DNA from 4 places in the Nonomuraea sp. NPDC049714 genome. Region 2 is predicted to be linked to each of the others. Evidence: riboswitches for the same ligand, from Rfam matches in the RefSeq annotation. Region 2 holds a riboswitch; each other region holds the start of a gene.
The links. A riboswitch is a leader RNA that binds a small molecule or an ion and turns the genes downstream of it on or off. The one in region 2 is predicted to bind cyclic di-AMP.

Region 1 (5,349 bases), 730 kb from region 2:
AGGTTCTCGGCTCGATGCCGCCTGTCGCCGTCCCGCCGCCGCTGCGCGGCATCGCCAAGTTCGACCCGCGCAAGCGCGCCAGGCTGGGCAGCGCCCCCATCGCCGCCCAGCTGGAGAACGACAAGGAGTTCCGCGAGGCGGTCGCCGAGTCGGTGGCGGCCGGCTGGCCGGAGCTCATCGCCTCACTGGCCGAGGGCAACGTGCCGCCCGCCGCCGATCCGGTGCTCGTCGCCGCGGCGGCCTACCTCATCCGCCCCCCCGGCTGGGCGGAGATGGTGGAGTCGGCCAGGGCGGATCTGGAGCGGTCGGCGGTCGCGGCCGAGGGCTCAGAGCGCGAGGAGGTCGTCTCCCGGCTGCGCGAGCAGCTCGCCGCCCTGAAGAGCACCGCCAAGGAGGAGGCCGAGCGGTTGCGCGAGCAGCTCAAGTCCGCCCGCGCCGAGAACTCCGACCTGCGCCGCAAGCTGCACGAGACGCGCGAGCGCGCCAAGGCCGCCGTGCGCCGCGCCGATGAGATGGCGCACGCCGCCGAGGACGCCAAGATCGCCGCCTCGGCCGCGGGCAGCGCCGGCGAGTCCGAGCTGCGGCGGCTGCGCGAGCGCCTGGCCGACGTCGAGAAGCAGCTCGAAGCCTCGCGCCGGGCCGCCCGCGAGGGCAGGAGCATCGAGGACGCCCGCATCAGAGTGCTGCTCGACGCGCTGCAGGACGCCTCGGCGGGGCTGCGCAGAGAGCTGGCCCTGCCCACCACGATCAGCAAGCCCGCCGACTCGGTCGCCGCGGCCACCGGCGAGCGTCCGGGGGTGCGCGGGGTGCCCGCCCGCGCGCTGGCCGACGACGACCCCCAGCTGCTCGACCAGCTCCTCGCGCTGCCCCAGGTGCATCTGATCATCGACGGCTACAACGTGACCAAGTCCGGCTACGGCACCCTCACCCTCGCCGACCAGCGCACCCGGTTGATGACCGGCCTCGGCGGGCTCGTCGCCCAGACCCGGGTCGAGGTGACCGCCGTGTTCGACGGCGCCGAGCTCAACTCGCCGGTGCAGGTGGTGGCGCCGCGCGGGGTGCGGGTGCTGTTCAGCGCGCCGGGCGAGATCGCCGACGACCTGATCCGCCAGCTCGTACGCGCGGAGCCGCCGGGCCGGGCCATCGCCGTGGTCTCCTCCGACCGCGAGGTGGCCGAATCGGTGCGGCGGATGGGAGCCAGACCCGTTCCGTCTGGATTGCTGCTTCGACGGCTGGGCCGCGCCTAGATTACAAATATGACGTTTAGGTGAGACTTACCCCGTCACTTCTGTACTATTTCGCCCCAGGTATATCCCCTGGGAGGCGACGCTGTGAGGTTGGGCCGGATACCCCTGGCCACGGGTCTTGCGATCGGGCTGCTGCTGACCCCGATGGGAGGCGCGCTGGCCGATCCCAAGCCCACGGTCAGCCAGGCCAAGGCGAAGCTGAAAAAGCTGAATGACAAGGCCGACAAGGTCGTCGACCGCTACAACACGGCGACCGAGAAGTACAAAGCGGCCAGCGGCCGCTACGCCAAGCTCAACGAGAGCTACAAACGCAAGCTGGCCACCGTGGCCGATCTGCGCGAGCAGGTGGTCGCGATGGCCGTCGACACCTACAAGATGGGCGACTACACCTCGTTGCCCACGATGATGACCAATGACGAGCCCGGCGACATGCTGTACAGCATGTCGCTGACCCAGCAGCTCTCCCAGGAGCGAGCCGACAAGCTCGCCGCCTTCGACCGGGAGAACCGCGGCCTCAAGATCGAGCGCGACAGCGCCCAGGACGCCCTCGGCGACGCCGACAAGGAGCGCGACGCGGTCAACAAGGACCGCAAGGAGATCCTGGCGCTCATCGCGCAGCAGAAGAAGCTCCTCAACAGGCTCGGCGCCTACCGCGCCGGCAATCCCAACAGCACCGGTCTGAAGTACACCGGTCCGGCCTCGGGCAACGCCGCGGCGGCGCTGTCCTTCGCCTACGGCCAGATCGGCAAGCCGTACGTCTTCGGCGGCACGGGACCGGGTGGGTTCGACTGCTCCGGCCTCACGCAGGCCGCCTGGCGCGCGGCGGGCGTCGAGCTGCCGCGCACCACCTGGCAGCAGTGGACGGCCGGCCGTGCGGTGGACATGAACGACCTGCAGCCCGGCGACCTCATCTTCAGTCAGGGACTGGGGCACGTGAGCCTCTACGCGGGCAACGGTCAGATGGTGCACGCACCGCAGACCGGTGATGTGGTCAAGGTGGTCTCCCTTTCCGCCTACGGCAGTAGTTTCGCGGGCGCCCGCCGCCCGTAATCCACACCCTTCGAGCCGGGTCCCGGAACATTTCCGGGGCCCGGTTTTGTGCTTTCCAGGCGTGAATGGATGTGACGCATGTGACAAGAGGTACGGATGGGACCTGACAATCCATTCATTCGTCAACTGTGAGAAGGGTCACTTTTCAATAACGAACCCCCATATCCCAGCAGTGGTTGAGGACTTGACTCGCCCTTTGTCTGATCTTGACTGAGGCACTCAGGCTTTGCCAGATCGTGACGACCGGGCGTAGCTTCTGGCCTCGCGGCGCCACGCCATGGCGCCGCGGACCGCCATCGGATCTTCCGAGGTGGACCGATGAACATTCCAGCCGGTCGCCGCCCCGCCCTTGTAGACGAATGGAGGCGGTGACCTGCCGAGTCCGTGCAGCCAGGAGGCACGGAGCCGGGGACCCAGCGATCCGCGTTTCCGGATCAGGGGTGAATCGGCGCGACACGCGCCGTAGGGCGACTTCCAGGCCCGAATCCGTCAGCTAACCCGGTAGGCGTTCGTGGAAGCTCCAAGGAGAAATCCTGTCTACCTCTTCGCAGAACCCCCGTCTGTCCCGCATCGCCCTGAGTGGCGTGGCGCTGACCATGACCGTGACAGCCGGAGGGATGGTCCTCCCTGCCACGTCGGCGCAGGCGGCGACGATGAGCGAATCCTCCGGCTCCTCCGGGACGAAGGCGGCCAAGTCCGCCAAGTCCGCGAAGCGGGCCAAGGTCGCTCGGCAACAGCTGATGGCCGGTAAGGCGGTCGCGGTGGCCAAGAAGCAGATCGGTGACCCGTACCGTTACGGCGGCACCGGACCCGGTTCGTTCGACTGCTCGGGTCTCGTCCAGTTCGCCTGGAAGAAGGCCGGAGTGAAGATCCCGCGCGTCACGTACAGCCAGTTCGCGCGCATCAGGACGAAGGTCTCCTACAAGAACCTGCGGGAAGGAGACCTGATGTTCTTCCGCGGGCTCGGCCACGTCGGCATGTACGTCGGCGGCGGCAAGATGATCCATTCGCCGAGGACAGGCGAACGGGTGCGCATCGAGAAGCTCGCGGGATGGCGCAAGTCGTCGTTCGTGGGCGCGGTACGTCCCGGGTTGTGATCCCCGGTCCGAAGGCCTCGTCCCGCCCGGGACGGGGCCTTCGGCCGTCCCGGCCGCCATCAGGCTGCCATCGGGCCGTCTTCGGGCCGTCTTCAAGGCGGAGCTGCCGTTCGGACGGCTACCATCGGGCATCGTGTCCGTGCGGGTGAGCCGTCGAGCGGTGCTGGCGGCCCTGCTGCTGGCCGGGGCCGCCACGGCCAGCGCTCCGGACCTCGCCGAGGTCCCGGCCCCGTGGGGTGACGAAGCGGTGGTCGTACGAGGGAGAAGCTCTTCGGTCGCCGGGCACCACGCCCCCGCCGAGCTGCTCCGCGACCTGGCGCGCCGGGCCGACGCGGCCGGGCGGCGGGTGGCGGGCGTGCTGGGCCGGCCGGTGCGTCCGGTGGTCCTGGTGCCCGGCTCCGCCGCCGAGGCCGCCGGGCTAGCGGGGGTGGCGTCGGTCGACGGGCTGGCCGCCGTGGCGGACGACGGCCGGGTGATCGTGGTGCCCGAGTTCTTCGCCCGGCTCACGGCGACCGGCAGGGACGTGGTGCTGACGCACGAGCTGACCCATGTCGCCGCGGGCACCGGCGGGCTGCCGATCTGGCTCTACGAGGGTTTCGCCGACTACGTCGCCTACCGGGACGCCGGGCTGCCCGTGCGGGTGGCCGCCGCCGAGCTCGCCGCCGAGGTCAGAGCGGGACGAATGCCCCGCCATCTGCCGGGACCGGCGGACTTCGCCCTCCAAGGGGACGGCGCCAGGCTCGCGCGGGCGTACCAGGAGGCCTGGCTGGCGTGTCGCTTCCTCGCCGGGAACCGGGGTGAGAGGACCCTGGTGAGGCTCTACCGTGAAGCTCAGGCGGGCGGCGTCGACGGGGCGCTCGCCTCGCTGGGGCTCTCGACCGGCATGCTGACGGAGCGGTGGCGCGCGTACATGCGCGACCAGCTGGCGTGAGGGGACGCGAATGGACCAGAACAGAAACGACGCGGCGGACGACGACGTCGGCGTCACAGAGGCGGGCGAGGTCGCCGTAGAGGCCGGCGAGAGCGCCGAGCCCGCCGGCCGAGCCGCGCCCGGCAACGGCGCCGGACAGCCCGCAGCGGGGCGACCCGCTGGACAGGCCCCGGAGGGGGGAGCCGCGCCCGGCAACGGTGCTGGACGGCCTCCAGAGGGGCAGGGGAGGGGTGTGGCGGAAGCGGGGGACGAGCGGCGGGCCACGATGCTGCGGCGGCAGGCCGGGGCGGCGTTCGCCGTGCTGGGCGCCGTGCTGGTGGGCGTGGTGGCGTTCACCACGCCCTGGCAGGCGCTGCCTTCCTCCGCGCCCGCCGTCACGCCCGACCCGGCCCGGGACTTCACCGCCGCCCAGCTGGCCAGGTCGCAGGCGTTCGACGCGGCCACCAGCCTGCCCAGCTATCTGTCCCTCGGGCTCGGCCTGGTGTTCGCGGGCCTGCTCGTCGCCACCCCGCTCGGCGCGAAGCTGCTGGGATGGGTGCGCGGCCCGTGGTGGGTGCGGGTCCTGCTGGGCGTGTTCGCCATCACCGCGATCGAGGAGGCCCTGCGCTGGCCGCTCGGCATCTGGTTCGAGACGGTGCTGCGCGACTATGGGCTGTCCACCCAGGACTGGGTGGGCTGGACGGCGGACCGGCTCAAGGGCATCGGCATCAACGCGGCCCTGCTGACCGTCATGGTGCTCGCGATCGTGGCCCTGGCCCGCCGGATCAGGCGCTGGTGGATTCCCGCCGCGGTGGGGGCGTTCGCGCTGACCGTGAGCGCCTCCTTCGTCTACCCCGTGGTGTTCGAGCCGGTGTTCAACGACTTCCACGCCATGCCCGCCGGGCCGCTGCGCACCAACCTGATGGCGATGGCCGAGCGCGACGGCGTCCCGGTGGAGGACGTGCTGGTGGCCGACGCTTCACGCAGGACGACCGCGCTCAACGCCTACGTCTCCGGTTTCGGCGCCACCCGCCGGATCGTGGTC
Region 2 (5,349 bases):
GCCCTGGGACGGTACGGCGCCCGAGGGGGTGCACCTGCACGACCTGCTCGCCGCCGGGGCCGATGTGTTCAGCCGGGCCGTGGCGCACGCGGTGCTGGCCGCGACCGGGCGGGCGGGCGCGCCCGCGTATCTCGACGTGTTCCCGAGCGCCCTTCGGCGAACGCCATGACCCGATCGCCATGACCCGATCGCCATGACCCGATCGCCATGACCCGATCGCCATGACCCGATCGCCATGACCCGCATGCCATGACTCGATCGCCAGGACAAAGGGGGAAACAGTGACTTACGCAGGCTCGTGGCCGTCCGGCCTTCCGGTGGGGGAGGGGTGGGCCGAAGCCCCGGCGTACGCTGACGTGATCTTCCCGTACGACGGCTCCGTCGTGATGAGCGCGCCCGTGGGGGACGCGGCGCTGGCGGCGCGGGCCGTGGAGGAGGCGCTCGCGGTCGCGCCCGCGATGGCCGCGCTGCCGTCGCACGCGCGCCGCGCCGCGCTGACGAGCGCGCACGACGCGGTCGCCGAGCGGCGCGAGGAGTTCGAGCGGCTGCTCGTGCTGGAGACCGGCAAGCCGCTGGTGGACTGCCGGGTCGAGGTGGCGCGCACGCTCGTCACCCTGGCCACCGCCGCCGAAGAGGTGGCGAGGCTGCACGGTGAGACGGTGCCGCTGGACCTGATGCCGTCGGGAGAGGGGCTGATCGGGTTCTGGACGCGGCGACCCATCGGCGTGGTGGCCGGAATCACCGGCTTCAACTATCCGCTGCTGCTGGCCGCGCACAAGATCGCTCCGGCGCTGGCGGCCGGCTGCCCGGTCATCGTCAAGCCGGCTCCCGCCACGCCGCTGGCCACGCTCTGGCTGGTGCATCTGCTGCGCTCGGCGGGCGTGCTGCCCGCCGCCGCGGTGCAGCTCGTCACCGGGGACGTGGAGGTCGGCCGCACGCTGGTGGAGGACCGGCGGATCGGCGCCGTGTCGTTCACCGGCTCGGCCGCCGCGGGGCACGCCATCGCCCGCGCCGCCGCCCCCACCAAGGTGCTGCTGGAGCTGGGCTCGAACGCCGCCCTCGTGGTCGCCGCAGACGCCGACCTGGAGGCCGCCGCCGACGCCGTGGTGCGCGGCGGCTACTACGCCTCGGGGCAGGCGTGCATCTCGGTGCAGCGGGTGCTGGTCGAGGAGGCGGTGCACGAGAAGTTCCTCGGGCTGCTCGCCGCGCGCATGAAGGACGTCGCCGTGGGCGATCCGCGCTCGCCCGGGACGCGGGTGGCGCCGCTCATCGACCCGGCGGCGACGGACCGGGTGCTGGACTGGATCGGATCCTCCGGCGCCAGGCTCGTCACCGGCGGCGTGCGTGACGGCCGGGCCATCGCGCCGACCGTGCTGGCCGACGTGCCCGGCGGGGCCGCCGCCTGGGACGAGGAGATCTTCGGTCCTGTGGTGTGCGTACGGCCGGTGCCCGACCTGGACGCCGCCTTCGCCACGGTCAACGCCTCCCGGTACGGCCTGCACGCCTCGGTCTTCACCCGCTCCCTGGCCACGGCGTTCGCGGCGATCGAGCGCATCGAGGCCGGGGGAGTGGTGGTGAACGAGGTGCCGGGCTTCCGCGCCGACAACATGCCCTACGGCGGCGTCAAGGACTCCGGCATCGGCCGGGAGGGCCCTCGGTTCGCCATCGAGGAGTTCACCGTCACCCGAATGGCGATCATCCGGCCCTGAATGGGCGCTTTTCTGTCCTCGTCAAACCCGGAGAAAGGTAAAGAATGGAGGGCTGAATCCCTTGCGTGACAGGGGATTCCGTGAGGGAGTCAAGCCCTGCACTTGCATCGTTCTATGCCGTTCACTTACCTTTGAGTCATCCGCGGTACACGCCAGGGTCTTTCACATGCCCGCGTGGCCGTTGCAATCGCCGAGACCGTGGCTGACCTGTGCCTCTGTTCGATCACAGGTCTGCCGCGGCCGCCGAATCCGCGAAACTCGCGAAACCGGGGACCCACGTATTTCTGGGGTGAATCGGTTGCTCTCTCCTGAGGCATCCGTAGGGCACTTCCACGCCCGAACCCGTCAGCTAACCCGGTAGGCGGCATGGAAGTAAGGAGCACCCCCAGAATGGCAAAGAACATCCTCAAGCGCGCTTATAGCCGGTCCAACATCGTCACCTTCGCTCTTGGACTGAGCGTCGCCGCCGGCGCCACCCTGGGCGGCACCGCCGCCATGGCGGCCGAGCACCCGTCGCAGCAGAAGGCGGTCCCCGTCGCCGAGACCGGCAAGGTCAGCACGCAGACCCTGCTGCGGGTCGCCGAGTCCCAGATCGGTGTGAAGGAGAACGCGGCAGGCGGCGGCACGCCGTACCACAGCTGGTACATGTCCTCCCCGCGCGCCACCGAGACCCTGGCCCGCGACGGCGGCGGCCGGCCGCAGCTGTACGCCAACGCCCCGTGGTGCGCGATGTTCGTCTCCTGGGTCGGTGAGAAGGCCGGCGCCCGGACCTCGGTCGGCTGGGACGCCTACACCGTCACCTACGCCGACTGGTTCAAGGCCAACCAGCGCTGGGGCACCGTCGCCAAGCCCGGCTCCGTGGTCTTCTACGACTGGAACGGCGCCAAGACCACCAGCGCCATCGACCACGTCGGCCTGGTCAAGAAGGACAACGGCGACGGCACGATCACCACGATCGAGGGCAACACCGGCAACGGCAAGGTCGAGGAGCGGGTCCGTCCCACGTCGCAGGTCGTCGGGTACGGCTACCCCGAGTTCGCGGCCTGACGCGGGCACAGCACCGGAAAAGCGCTTGAGTAGGCTGCCGGACATGGCGAGCCCGGCGCGGGCACGCCGTGACCTGGACGGGCCCCGGCCGGGGCCCTGACCGGGAGCACTGTTCGCTTGACAGGAAGGCGCTCATGCACCTCGTTCGTTGCTCTCGTTCCTCCCGCTGGGCGGTGCGCGCCGCGGGCGGCGACCGCGCGCTGCCCGCCGGCTTCTCGCTCGGCGACGCGCTCTCCGCCGACCTCGATCACTTCCGTACGCTGCTCGAAGCGGCTTCCGAGCCGATCGACGAGGTGACGCCCGCCGCGCCCGTCGATCCCGACACCGAGGTGTGGGCGGCCGGCGTCACCTACCGGCAGTCCCGCGAGGCCAGGGTCGAGGAGAGCACCGAGCCCGACATCTACCAGCGGGTCTACGACGCCGAGCGCCCCGAGCTGTTCTTCAAGTCGATCGGCCGGCGGGTGCGTGCGCATGACGAGGCCATCGGCGTGCGGCCCGACTCCACCTGGGACGTCCCCGAGCCGGAGCTGGCCGTGGTCGTCACGGCCAGCGGCGAGATCGCCGGCTACACCGTCTGCGACGACGTCAGCTCCCGTTCCATCGAGGGGGAGAACCCGCTCTACCTCCCGCAGGCCAAGATGTTCGCCGGCGCCACCGCGCTCGGCCCCGGCATCCGCCCCGCCTGGGAGGTCCCCGACCCGTACGCCCTGGAGATCGAGATGACGATCTTCCGTGGCGGCGAGGTCACCTGGGAGGGCACGGCCGCCACCTCGCAGCTCCACCGCCGCCTCGACGACCTGGTCGGCTACCTGTTCCGGGCCGACCGGCACCCTCGGGGCGTGATCCTGTCCACCGGCACCGGCCTGGTGCCCGGCCAGGACTTCACCCTGACGCCGGGCGACCGGGTGCGGATCCGGGTCGACGAGGTCGGGACGCTCGCCAACGACGTGCTGCCCGCCATGGAGATCCGCTGACGGCTCACCGGGGCGGGTCGAAGCGGCCGTCCACGGCGGTCCAGCCGCCGTCCACGTAGAGCACCGAGCCGGTGACGAAGCCGGCGGCGTCGCCGGCCAGGTAGACCACCGCGCCGGCCATCTCCTCGGCGGTGGCCCAGCGGCCCAGCGCGCTCTTGGCCGCGTACGCGTCGTACCAGGCGGGGTCGTCCTTGATCTGCTGGGTCAGGGGCGTCTCCACCACGCCCGGCGCGATCGCGTTGACCCGCACCCCGTGCGGGCCGAACTCGGCCGCCGCGGTGCGCAGCAGTTGCACGAGCCCGGCCTTCGTCGCCGAATAGACGCTCTGGCCGGGCTCGGTCACGCTGGCGCGGATGGACGCGAAGCCGATGATCGAGCCCCCGCCCCGCGCCACCATGCCCGCGCCGAAGGCCCGCAGCACCTCGAACGAGGCGCGCAGGTTGAGGTGCACGACCCGGTCGAACTCCTCGCTGGAGTAGTCCAGCAGCCGCTTGCGCACGTTGGTGGCGGCGGTGAACACCAGGACGTCGGCGGGGATCTCGTCGGCGCATGCCCGGACCGCCTCGGTGTCCAGCACGTCGAGCAGCCGCGCCGTGCCGCCGCACTGCCCGGCGGTGTCCTGCGCGGCCGCCAGGTCCTTGTCCGCGCACACCACCGAGGCGCCGTGCGCGGCCAGGGCGAGCGCCGCCTCCCTGCCGATGCCGCTCCCGGCGCCGATGACCACCGCACGCCGCCCGTCCAGGCGGAACAACCGCTCGTATGCCGTCATGGGAAGCACCTTAACGACTGGTCTGACCAGTGCACCAGGTGCCCTGGCATGCGTCTTCCCGTAGGTGGCGGTCAGAGGGCCGCGAGGCGGGCCAGGATCTCCCGCAGCAGGGACGGGCTGGTGGCGAAGTTGAGCCGGGCGAACGCGGCGCAGTCGACATCGGTGCCCTGGGCGAACTCCGCCCCCTCGCTGAGCTTGACCCGCGCCCTGTTGAGCACGTGCTCGGCCGGTGCGCCGGCGCCGATCGGCGTGCCGGTGAAGTCGAACCAGCTCAGATAGGTCGCCTCCGGCGAGTGGTAGCGCAGGTCCCACGGCAGCGCCGCCGCCCACTCGGCGACGAGGCCCCGGTTGTGCTCCAGGGTGCGCATCAGCTCCGCGGACCAGGCGTCACCCTCGCGCCAGGCCGCCACGGTGGCGACCCGGCTCAGCGTGCTCGGCGTGCCGAAGTAGTCCAGCGGGGCCTCGGCCAGCGACCGATGCACCCGTTCAGCCCCGACGTGCGCGACGGCGCAGCGAAGCCCGGCGATGTTGAACGCCTTGGTGGCCGAGGTGGTGGTGATCGTGCGCGCCGCGGTCTCGTCGCCCAGCGAGGCGAACGGGATGTGCCGGGCGGGCCGGAACGTCAGGTCGGCGTGGATCTCGTCAGCCAGGACCACCAGGTCCAGCTCCGCGGCCACCTCGGCGAGCAGCGCCAGCTCGGCGCCGGTGAACACCCTGCCGGTGGGGTTGTGCGGGTTGACCAGCACCAGCATCCGGCAGCCCTGGGCGCGCAGCCGGTCGGCCAGGCCGTCGCCGTCGAAGTCCCAGCCCGCCTCCCGCCACCGCATCGGCAGCGGCACGACGCGCCGCC
Region 3 (5,349 bases), on a different contig from region 2:
GCTCGCCGAACGCGGGCTGCTGGAGAAGGTGCACGGCGGCGCGACGGCGCTCGGCCCCGGCTCCACCGAGGAGCCCGGCTTCACCGCCAAGTCCGCCCGCCAGCAGCAGGAGAAGGAGCTGATCGCCCGCCGCGCCGCCCGGCTCGTGCGGCCGGGCACCGCGGTCGCGCTCTCGGCGGGCACCACGACGTGGGCGCTGGCCCACCACCTGATCGGAGTGCCCGAGCTCACGGTGATCACCAACTCGGTCCCGGTCGCCGACGTCTTCCATCGCAACCCCCGCGCCGACCGGACCGTGGTGCTCACCGGCGGCGTCCGCACGCCCTCCGACGCGCTGGTCGGCCCGGTGGCCGTGGCGGCGATCCGCCGGCTGCACGTGGACACCCTCTTCCTGGGCGTGCACGGGATGAGCGCGCGGGCCGGGTTCACCACGCCCAACCTGCTCGAGTCCGAGACCGACCGGGAGCTGGTGACCGCCGCGCACCGGCTGGTCGTACCGGCCGACCACACCAAGTGGAACACGATCGGCATCAGCACCATCGCCGAGCTGACCGAGGCCGACGTGGTCATCAGCGACGCGGGGCTGCCCGAGGACGCACGTATGGAGCTGGCCGAACGGGCCGGCGAACTGATCATCGCGGAGGGCTCGCAGTGAAGCGCACCATCACCCATCTGGCCGACGGCCGGGAGCTGATCTACTTCGACCGGCGCGACGACGCCGACCGGAGCGCGATCGACCGGCGACCCCTCGGGCCGCGGCCGGTGGCCTCCGAGCTGCGCTACGACCCGCTGACCGAAGAGTGGATCGCGATGGCGGGGCACCGGCAGACGCGTACGTTCCTGCCGCCGGCCGACGAATGCCCGCTCTGCCCGTCGTCCGACACCCGGTCGTCGGAGATCCCGGCGCACGACTACGACGTGGTGGTGTTCGAGAACCGCTTCCCGTCCTTTTCCGGAAATATCGGCTCTTATGAGGAAGCGGGCGGGCTGAGTGAGGTCCGGCCGGGGTTGGGACGGTGTGAGGTGGTGTGCTTCACCGCCGAGCACTCCTCCTCCTTCTCCCGGCTCTCCGACGAGCAGGTCGAGCTGGTCATGGAGGCCTGGGCGGACCGCACGGCGGAGCTGTCCGCGATCGAGGGCGTGGAGCAGGTCTTCTGCTTCGAGAACCGCGGCGAGGAGATCGGCATCACGCTCTTCCACCCGCACGGCCAGATCTACGCCTACCCGTACGTGACTCCCAGGACCAAGCTGCAGCTCGCCGCCGCCCGCCGGTACGCCGAGCGGCATCAGGGCCGCAACCTGTACGCCGACGTGCTCGACGCCGAGCGGGCCGGGCCCCGGGTGGTGGCGGCGAACGAGCTGTGGACGGCCTTCGTGCCCGCCGCCGCCCGCTGGCCGTTCGAGGTGCACCTCTACCCGCACCGGCAGGTACCGGACCTGGCCGCGCTGTCGGAGGCCGAGCGGTCCGCCTTCGCGCCGCTCTACACCTCGGTCCTGCGGGCCCTGGACGGCCTGTTCGACGTCGCGATGCCGTACATCTCCGCCTGGCACCAGGCGCCGGTGCGGCAGGACCGTGAGCTGGGCTATCTGCACCTGGAGCTGTTCAGCATCCGGCGGGCGCCCGGCAAGCTGAAGTTCCTGGCAGGATCGGAGTCGGCCATGGGCGCCTTCGTCAACGACGTGCTCCCGGAAGAGGCCGCGCGCATGCTTCGATCACAGGTAGATCACTGATTGATTTCCGATTGGAGTCGCGTTACCCGGGATCTACCACTAATATCCCTTGAGGCATGGCCGTAACGCTGTGCCACGCCTAATCCGGGCGAGTCGCCTGGAGCCGGGGACCCACCGCATCTGGGGTGAATCCACTTCGGTGGTAGGGAGCTCTCTGACCCGAACCCGTCAGCTAACCCGGTCGGCTGAGGGAGAGGAACCCGTTCGTGGCGGCAGCGTCCCCCGCGCACCTTGCCATCGGCGTCATCAGCGCGGCGGCGGTGATCTTCATTCCAGCGACGGTGTCGTCCGCGACCACCGTCACCACCACCTCCACCACCGCTGAGCCCAAACCGAGCGAGGCCGAGCTCCGTAACGAGCTCAAAGGGCTGAACCAGAAGGTCGACAAGCTCATCGAGCGCTACAACCTCAAGCGGGTCGAGCTGGCCAAGGCCAAGCAGGCCGCCGAGGCGGCCGAGAAACGGCTCGCCGCCGCCGAGGAGGCGCTCACCGCCGCCCGTGGGCGCGTCGCCGAGCTCGCCAATCTGCGTTATCAGAACGGCGGCATGCCGCTTCCGGCGTTGGTGGTGCCGCCCGACGGCGCCGCCGCGGCCCTGCTGGAGCAGGTCACCGCCGATCAGACGGCCCTGGTTCAGGACGTGTTCGACGCGCGCGACGAGAAGAAGAACGCCGCGGACGAGGCGGCGGCGCTGGCCCGCGACATCAGCGCCGACACCGCCGAGGTGGCCGAGCAGCGCGACGAGGCCGAGGACGTCATCGGCGACATCCAGAAGAAGCTCAAGGACCTCGTCCCGTTCAGCACCGGCCGCCGCTCCGACGGCAGCTGGGCGCCTCAGCTGCCGTCGGGCCCCGACAACATCACCGCCCGCACCCGGCTGATGCGCGAGCAGTTGCAGAAGAACTTCAAGCTGCCGTTCGCGGTCGGCTGCTTCCGCTCGGGTGGCGGCGGCGAGCACCCGCTGGGCCGGGCGTGCGACTTCATGATGAGCACCGGCGGCAGCCTCCCCAGCGCCGTCCACAACGCGCTCGGCGACAGCATCGCGGAGTGGACCGTCGACAACCGCGACAAGCTCGGCGTCAAGTACGTCATCTGGAAGCAGCGGATCAACCACGGCTCCGGCTGGAGCACGATGTCCGACCGCGGCAGCGTCACCGAGAACCACTACGACCACGTGCACGTATCCATGCACTGATAGGAGGACGAATAGCATCTGATGAGCTATTCGCACTCTTGAAGAAGGCGTTTTAGCTGGTCGTCGGTATGTGAGGGTGGACTCTGCCGAGGTCGTCCTGTGCGTTGGTGCGTGGCCAACTGCCTGCCAGCCGAGGCCGCACCCTGGCCACCTGTCGACAGATCGACCTGGACGCCTGGCTTGGCAGTCCTCAGCTCGCGAACAGCACCGAGGGGTCCCAGTTCACCCCGGACGACCACCGATGGGCGCAAGCACGACGCCTGTTGACCGAAGACACCCTCCCGACCGCCGACCGGGTCGCCGGCCTCTTGGTCCTGCTGTTCGCTCAGCAGGTTAGCCGGATCGCCCTACTCACCCGCAGCCGCATCCATCATCGCGACGACGGGCGCACCGAACTCAGCCTCGGTGCCACGACCGTCGTTCTTCCTGGCCCACTCGCCGACCTGATCAACCAACTCCCCACCCTGCGCAGCGAGGTCACCGCTCGCCACCTCCACGACGGAACCTGGCTCTTCCCCGGCCAGCCCCGGCACCCCAGCAGCTTGTCCCGCCGCCTAACCCAGCTCGGCATCGATGCCCGTCCCGACCACAACAGCGTCCTGCTCGCCTACGCCCGTTATCGGCAAACTCCTTGGACTTACGCTGAGCCAGCATCGGGGTCAGCCGAGGTAACAGGAATTCCGGCCATGAGCGGATCGCGAACTCTCTGACCTGCGAAAATATCGAGGTACCGAGCTCCGTCGTGGGACTCGCGCGCCAGTCGTACTTCCGAGATTACGATCACGATCGACTGATGGCCGCTTCTGGTCGTACCTCAACTCTACCCGAGTCAGAAAAGCGCGGCCCTGGCTGGTTGGCCAGAATCGGAACCCCTTGCTGACTCTTGATACGAGAGGGCCTATAACCGGTTGCGCGCCAGCCTGGGCATGCCGTCAGAATGGGGCGCATGATCGCGCCCGCCGACCTGGAGTTCATGGCCGGGCTGCCGGCAGCGTGGGGTTTTCCCCCGGATACGACGATCAGCCGAGCCGAGCAGGGGACCAACAACCAGACGTTCCTGCTCCACCAGGGGAGCCTCCAATTCGTGCTCCGGGTCAGCCAGACCCTGTCCGCCGCGCAGGTCGGCACCGAGCACCGGATCCTGCAGCGGCTGCGGCGGGCCGGACTTCCCTTCCAGGTGCCCGAACCAGTCGCCGCGCCCAGCGGGGACACGGTGATCGAGACCGCGGCCGGGCCCGCCACCGTCTGCCGGTGGATCCCCGGCGTGCGGCCCGACCTCACGGACCGGACGGCACTCGAGCGCTTCGGCCGGGCGGCCGGGCTGCTCGGCGAGGCGATGCTGGGCGTGCCGCCAGAAGACGGGCTGGGGGACTGGCGAGGTGACCCTCTCCTGGCGCACCCCGCCGTGCCGCACATCGGCGTCCTTTGCCGTCAGCTGCGCGCCGCCGGGATCAGCGCGGAGCGGGCCGCCCGCCTCGACGCCGTGGCACGCCGTGTCGGGCGGGAGTGGTCCGCAGGCTGCGGCGCGCTGCCGACCCAGGTCATCCACGGTGACCTGGCGGCCTGGAACGTGCTGGTGGACGAGGACACCGGGGAGGTGAGCGGGCTGCTTGACTTCGAGTTCGCCGGGGTCGGCTTTCTGGTCCAGGACGTGATGGCAGCGCTGTTCTACAGCGGGGCCCTGGAGTCGCGCGACTGGCAGCTCGGCACGGCGGCCTTCCTCCGGGGGTACGCCTCGGTTCGCCCGTTGGACGCCGCCGAGGCCGACGCGCTGCCCCGGCTTCTCCTCGCCCGGGCGGTCGGCAGCGTCCTGTGGCGGGCGGGCCTCTGGCTGAACGGGAAGGCACAGTTCGGCGAGGTCGCCGACCGGATCCGCAAGCTGGAGGACACGAACCGCTGGCTCGACGCCAATGGCGGAAAGCTCCGGTCACTCGCGGCCGCCGGCGGGTACGGGTGACTCGGAAGTACGGCTGGCGCGAGCCCTACGACGGAGCTTGGTACTTCGATATTTTCGCAGGTCAGAGAGTTCGCGATCCTCTCATGGCCGGAATTCCGTTATCTCGGCTGACCCCCAGCATGGCCAGGTGTTGGCGGCGTGAGTGATCTTTGAGACACCGGCGGAGCGGATCTGAACTACGCCAGCTCGTGGAGACCCGTGCCGTTGTTCCTACAGGATCGATGACGCCCTCTCGATGCTGGCTGACGAAGCCCCTCACGCCGAGTTCTTGGAGGCGATGACGCAGGCGGCCGAGTCGCCGAGCCCAGTTCATGACGAGAAGTCATCGCCCGGCAAGGCCGTCCGGCATCTGCCCACCGTAGGACATCTCGCATCCGTCTGTGGTCGTACCTGGCTCGTGCATGCCGCACCAAGATGCGACCTGAGCCGGACGCGCCGCGTCGCCCATCACCATGCTGATGCATCCGG
Region 4 (5,349 bases), on a different contig from region 2:
CTTCCCGAGCAGATGCGCATCCGGAGGGAGAAGCTCGACCGCCTCCGCAGTCAGGGCGTCGATCCCTACCCGGTCAACTTCCCCCGTACGGCCACCAACGCCGAGGTGAGGGAGAAATACCAGAGCCTCGAACCCGACGCCGCGACGGGCGACAGGGTCGGGGTGGCGGGGCGCGTCATGCTCAACCGCGTGGGCGGCAAGCTCTGCTTCGCCACGCTTCGCGACGGCAGCGGCGACCTGCAGGTCATGATCTCCCTCGACAAGGTCGGCGAGGAGTCCCTGGCCGCCTGGAAGCACGACGTCGACCTGGGCGACCACGTGGGCGTCGAGGGCGAGGTGATCACCTCCCGCCGCGGCGAGCTGTCGATCCTGGCGGACAGCTGGCAGATCACCGCCAAGTGCCTGCGCCCGCTGCCGGAGAAGCACGTCGGCCTCACCGACCCCGAGGCGCGGGTGCGCCAGCGTTACGTCGACCTCATCGTCAACGACGAGGCCCGCGAGATGGCCCGGATCCGCAGCGCCACCGTGCGCGCGGTGCGCGACTTCTGGCACGAGGAGGGCTACCTCGAGGTCGAGACGCCGATGCTGCAGCCCATCCACGGGGGCGCCGCCGCCCGGCCCTTCAAGACCCACATCAACGCCTACGACATGGAGCTCTACCTCCGCATCGCCATCGAGCTCTACCTCAAGCGGCTGGTCGTAGGCGGCATCGAGAAGGTCTTCGAGATCAACCGCAACTTCCGCAACGAGGGCGCGGACTCCACGCACAACCCCGAGTTCACCATGATCGAGGCCTACGGCACCTACCTCGACTACAACGACATGGCGGACCTGACCCAGCGGATGTACCAGAAGGCCGTGGTCGCCGCGCTGGGCACCTCCGTGGTGGTGCACGACGGCGTCGAGGTCGACCTGGGCATCCCCGAGTGGCCCAGGATCAGGCTGTACGACGCGGTGTCGGAGGCGGTGGGCGAGGAGCTCACCACCGAGACCCCGCTGGAGCGGGTCCGCGCGCTCGCCGACAAGCACGACGTCCACTGGGACGCCAAGTGGGGACAGGGCAAGCTGGTCCAGGAGCTGTTCGAGGAGCTCGTGGAGCACACCCTGATCCAGCCCACGTTCGTCATGGACTACCCGCTGGAGACCTCCCCGCTGACCCGCCAGCACCGCGACAACCCGATGCTGACGGAGAAGTGGGACCTGATCGGGTTCGGCACCGAGCTGGGCACCGCCTACTCCGAGCTCATCGACCCGATCGAGCAGCGCCGCCGCCTGGTGGAGCAGTCCCTGCTGGCCGCGGGCGGCGACCCGGAGGCCATGCAGCTCGACGAGGACTTCCTGCAGGCCCTGGAGTACGCGATGCCGCCGACGGGTGGCATGGGCGCCGGCATCGACCGCATGGTCATGGCGTTCACCGGCCGTAACATCCGCGAGACGATCTTGTTCCCGCTGGTGAGACCGACCGGCTGAGCGGGCTCTTTCCGGCAGCGGCTCCGCCGTCCGCGCGGGACGGCGGAGCGAAGCTGCGCAGGTGTCACCACCGCGATCATTGCGCCCCGATATTTGCCGACATATAGCGAGTACTTCAGCTGCGGCGAGGCGCGTCAAGTCATGCCGATCTCGTGCTTGACGACCTTTCCCGCATGCGTTTACCGTCTGGCGGGACGAGCAGCCTCACTCGGATCAATGACGTCTCCGAGTCGTGCTGTTGGGAGGGAGGGCTCCCGATGAATGTGCTCACTGAAGGCGTTGAGCTCAGCCATGCCGATCTGGCATTGCTGGCCGAGCTCGCCAAGGGGGTAACGGTGGATCGGGTGGGACGGCGCTTGGACATCAGCGGGCGGACGGTGCGCCGAAGACTGCGGGGGATCTGCGACCGCATCGGCGTGGCCACCGCGATCGAGGCGGTGGCCTGGGCGGCACGCCGGCAGCTGATCTAGCCCGCGAGGTGATCCAGCGCGAGGTGATCTAGTCAGCGATGCGCACGGCTCCGGCGTAGGGGCGCCGGTCGAGCGACGCGATCCGCACCACGTCACCGGTCCGCGGCGCGTGCACCATCATGCCGCCGCCCAGATAGATGCCCACGTGGTGCAGGTCGCTGTAGAAGAAGACCAGGTCGCCGGGGCGCAGCTCCTCCTTGGGGATGTGCCTGCCGGCGGTCCACTGGTCACCGGTGTAGTGCGGCAGCGAGATCCCCACGCGCTGGTAGGCCGCCATCACCAGGCCCGAGCAGTCGTAGCCGCGTGGGCCCTCGGCGCCCCAGATGTAGGGCTTGAGCTGCTGGGTGAGCGCCCACTGCGCGGCCTGCGCGGCCTTGCCTGAGCCGGGGATGGGCAGGCTGACGCGGGTGGCGGGGGTGCCCGGGCGGCCGGCCTCGCCGAGCGCGCGCTTGAAGAGGCTGCTCTCCACCTTGGCGACCATCTTGACGATCTTGTCGCGCTTGGTGTCGAGATCCTTGACGATCTCCGTCACCTCGTCGATGCGCGCCTTGGCGCCCGCTCTGGCCCGCTCGGCCGCCTTCATGGCCTTGGTGAGCTGGACCACCTCCTCGCCCTGCTGCTGCTGGAGCGCGTAGGTGGTGGCGGCCCGGTCGAGGTAGTTCTCGGGGTCCATCGAGCCGGCGAAGGTCAGGGCGTTGCCGAGCCCGCCGGTGATGTACTCGTTCTGCGCGAGCACCATCGCCTTGGAGCGCTTGGCGGTCAGCTCGGCCTCACTGACGGCCAGCGTCCTCTTGGCGCTCTGCGCGGACTTCTGGGCCGCCTTGAGCTTCACGCGCTGCCCGTTGTAGTTCTCGGTCAGCGTCTCGATCTCGACGTGCATCTCCTCGACCTGCTTGGAGAGCTGCTTGAGCGAGGGCTTCGGGTCGGCGGCGGCGGAGCCGGGCGGGCCGGCCATGAGCAGGGCGGCGACCGTCACGCCGACAACGCCGAGCTGGAGGACCCGTTTCTCCTTGGTCCCGCTGCGCTTCACCGACCGAGCTCCTTCCATCGACGCCTACCGGGTTAGCTGACGGGTTCGGGCCGGAAGCAGCCCTACCGAGCCGAAACTCGGATTCACCCCTGGTGGTGCTGTGCGGGCACCACTTGTGGTTCCCCGGCTCCCCTGCGGGGATTGGGCGCGTCCCGTACGAGAATCGCGGGGGACATCGTCGCTGGACACTAATGCACTCCAGGTTCCTGCTCAACCGGAACTGCAGAGTCTGTAGAGGTTTCACAACCGAAGGGTCACAAGGTGATCTCGTGGCACCCCGTACAGAAAAGGATTTATGTCCCCTTTGCCCTAGGTTCGTCGGGGGATGGGACTGTAGGAACCGTGCAAATCCGAGCGTGCTCACCCGAACACGAGAGGTCACAGGATGGGGCAGAGGTGAGAGTTAGGGCTGAGCCGTAATGACATCTGTACGCTGGATGTCCATGGAGCAGGTCGCCGAACTCACGGTCCCAGAGACAGAGGTCGTCGTCCGGCGCGCCAGGACCCCGGACGTCCGGACCATCAAGCTCCTGGTCGACACCTATGCCGGCGCCGGACATCGCTTGCTGGAGAAGGCGACCGTCACCCTGTACGAAGACGTGCAGGAGTTCTGGGTGGCCGAGCGCGGCGGCGAGGTCGTCGGCTGCGGCGCCCTGCACGTGCTCTGGGAGGACCTGGCGGAGATCCGCACGGTCGCCGTCCACCCTGAGGCCCGGGGCCTGGGCATCGGCCACCGGATCGTCTCGGCTCTCCTCAGCACCGCCAGGGAACTGGAGCTGCAGCGCGTGTTCTGCCTCACCTTCGAGGTCGATTTCTTCGCCCGGCACGGGTTCCGTACCATCCAGGGCACCCCGGTCTCACCTGAGGTCTATGCCGAGCTGCTGGCCTCCTACGACGAAGGTGTGGCCGAGTTCCTGGACCTGGAGCACGTCAAGCCGAACACCCTGGGCAACACGCGTATGCTGCTCCACCTGGCGTCGGGTGACGAGGTCCTTGACTGACAGGAAAGGTGATTGTTGATACCTATGTCGATACCTTGGGCCAGGACAGGCATGTGCCCTGACACGTGCCACATGCGCACTCGAAGCGAGGTGACACGGTGAGCACAGGACAGCCGCCGTATCCTCAGGACAACTCCGGCGACAACCCGCCGTACGGACATCCTGAATACGGGCAGAACACGGGACGCCAGCAGGGCGAGCCCGACCCCGACGTGACCATCGTCGGTTACCGGGCCGACGACGCCTATGGCCAGCAGCCCCAGTACGGGCAACAGCAGCAGCAGGGCTACGGCCAGCAGCCGCAGTACGGGCAGCAGGGCTATGGCCAGCAGCAGCCTGACTACGGGCAGCAGCAGGGCTACGGGCAGCAGCAGCCGTCGGGTCAGCAGGGTTATGGGCAGCCGCAGGGTTATGGCCAGCAGCCGCCTTCCGGGCAGCAGGGTTATGGTCAGCAGCCGCAGTACGGGCAGCCTGACTACGGCCAGCAGCCGGCCTCTCAGCCGGACTATGGCCAGCAGCAGGCCTACGGCCAGCAGGGCTACGCACAGCAGCCCCAGCCGGATTACGGCCAGCAGCAGGGCTACGGTCAGCAGCAGCCGTCGGGTCAGCAGGGTTATGGGCAGCCGCAGGGCTATGGCCAGCAGCCGCCTTCCGGGCAGCAGGGTTATGGTCAGCAGCCGCAGTACGGGCAGCCTGACTACGGCCAGCAGCCGGCCTCTCAGCCTGACTACGGGCAGCAGCAGGCCTACGGCCAGCAGGGCTACGCACAGCAGCCCCAGTACGGTCAGCAGCCGCAGTACGGCCAGCAGGGCTACGGGCAGCCGGCGCAGGCCGGTTACGGTCAGCAGCCCTACGGACAGGCGTACGGCAAGCCGGTCGGGGTGCAGCCGCCCGGTGCTCCGGCGCCGCTGGCGGAGTGGTGGCAGCGTCTGGTGGCCCGTCTGATCGACGGCGTCATCTTCGGCATCATCTCCTTCCTGGTGTCCCTCGTCATCACCGCCCTGTTCGTCGCGAGCTACAGCTCGGTCACCGGCGCCACGAGCGGCTTCGTGGGCGCCTCCTCCTTCCTCGCGGGGCTCATCCAGTACCTCCTCCTGGCGGCGCTGTACGTGGCCTACGAGTTCTTCATGACCAAGATGAACGGGCAGACGCTCGGCAAGATGGTGATGGGGATCAAGGTCGTCCCGGTGGGGCAGGCGCTGCCGCCCGGCGGGCTGCCGACCGACCTGGCGCTGAAGCGTGCGGGTGGCACCTGGGGCGGTTACGTGCTCGGCATCGTCCCGCTGGTCGGCCCGTTGCTCGGCGTGATCGCCGTGGGTGTGAACGCCGCCTCCCAGCTCTGGGACAAGCCGCTGCAGCAGACGTTCGCCGACAAGTT

Region 1: another riboswitch for cyclic di-AMP. It lies ahead of ACIBQX_RS06160 (C40 family peptidase); the one in region 2 lies ahead of ACIBQX_RS02720 (CHAP domain-containing protein).
Region 3: another riboswitch for cyclic di-AMP. It lies ahead of ACIBQX_RS46755 (coiled-coil domain-containing protein); the one in region 2 lies ahead of ACIBQX_RS02720 (CHAP domain-containing protein).
Region 4: another riboswitch for cyclic di-AMP. It lies ahead of ACIBQX_RS40055 (NlpC/P60 family protein); the one in region 2 lies ahead of ACIBQX_RS02720 (CHAP domain-containing protein).

Annotation. Positions count from the first base shown of each region.
Region 1 is NZ_JBITLM010000001.1:1,281,034-1,286,382, reverse strand. Features, by position in the region: gene ACIBQX_RS06170 (NYN domain-containing protein) at 1-1,247, shown strand, start outside; gene ACIBQX_RS06165 (NlpC/P60 family protein) at 1,332-2,297, shown strand; cyclic di-AMP (ydaO/yuaA leader) riboswitch at 2,662-2,820, shown strand; gene ACIBQX_RS06160 (C40 family peptidase) at 2,951-3,394, shown strand; gene ACIBQX_RS06155 (hypothetical protein) at 3,528-4,325, shown strand; gene ACIBQX_RS06150 (M48 family metallopeptidase) at 4,336-5,349, shown strand, end outside.
Region 2 is NZ_JBITLM010000001.1:552,893-558,241, reverse strand. Features, by position in the region: gene ACIBQX_RS02730 (P1 family peptidase) at 1-169, shown strand, start outside; gene ACIBQX_RS02725 (aldehyde dehydrogenase family protein) at 282-1,709, shown strand; cyclic di-AMP (ydaO/yuaA leader) riboswitch at 1,941-2,088, shown strand; gene ACIBQX_RS02720 (CHAP domain-containing protein) at 2,100-2,756, shown strand; gene ACIBQX_RS02715 (fumarylacetoacetate hydrolase family protein) at 2,891-3,730, shown strand; gene ACIBQX_RS02710 (SDR family NAD(P)-dependent oxidoreductase) at 3,735-4,499, opposite strand; gene ACIBQX_RS02705 (MalY/PatB family protein) at 4,571-5,349, opposite strand, start outside.
Region 3 is NZ_JBITLM010000019.1:118,468-123,816, reverse strand. Features, by position in the region: gene ACIBQX_RS46765 (DeoR/GlpR family DNA-binding transcription regulator) at 1-655, shown strand, start outside; gene galT (galactose-1-phosphate uridylyltransferase) at 652-1,731, shown strand; cyclic di-AMP (ydaO/yuaA leader) riboswitch at 1,798-1,932, shown strand; gene ACIBQX_RS46755 (coiled-coil domain-containing protein) at 1,938-2,924, shown strand; gene ACIBQX_RS46750 (hypothetical protein) at 3,188-3,634, shown strand; gene ACIBQX_RS46745 (phosphotransferase enzyme family protein) at 3,871-4,881, shown strand.
Region 4 is NZ_JBITLM010000013.1:296,962-302,310, forward strand. Features, by position in the region: gene lysX (bifunctional lysylphosphatidylglycerol synthetase/lysine--tRNA ligase LysX) at 1-1,470, shown strand, start outside; gene ACIBQX_RS40050 (LuxR C-terminal-related transcriptional regulator) at 1,728-1,940, shown strand; gene ACIBQX_RS40055 (NlpC/P60 family protein) at 1,969-2,970, opposite strand; cyclic di-AMP (ydaO/yuaA leader) riboswitch at 2,977-3,128, opposite strand; gene ACIBQX_RS40060 (amino-acid N-acetyltransferase) at 3,414-3,971, shown strand; gene ACIBQX_RS40065 (RDD family protein) at 4,070-5,349, shown strand, end outside.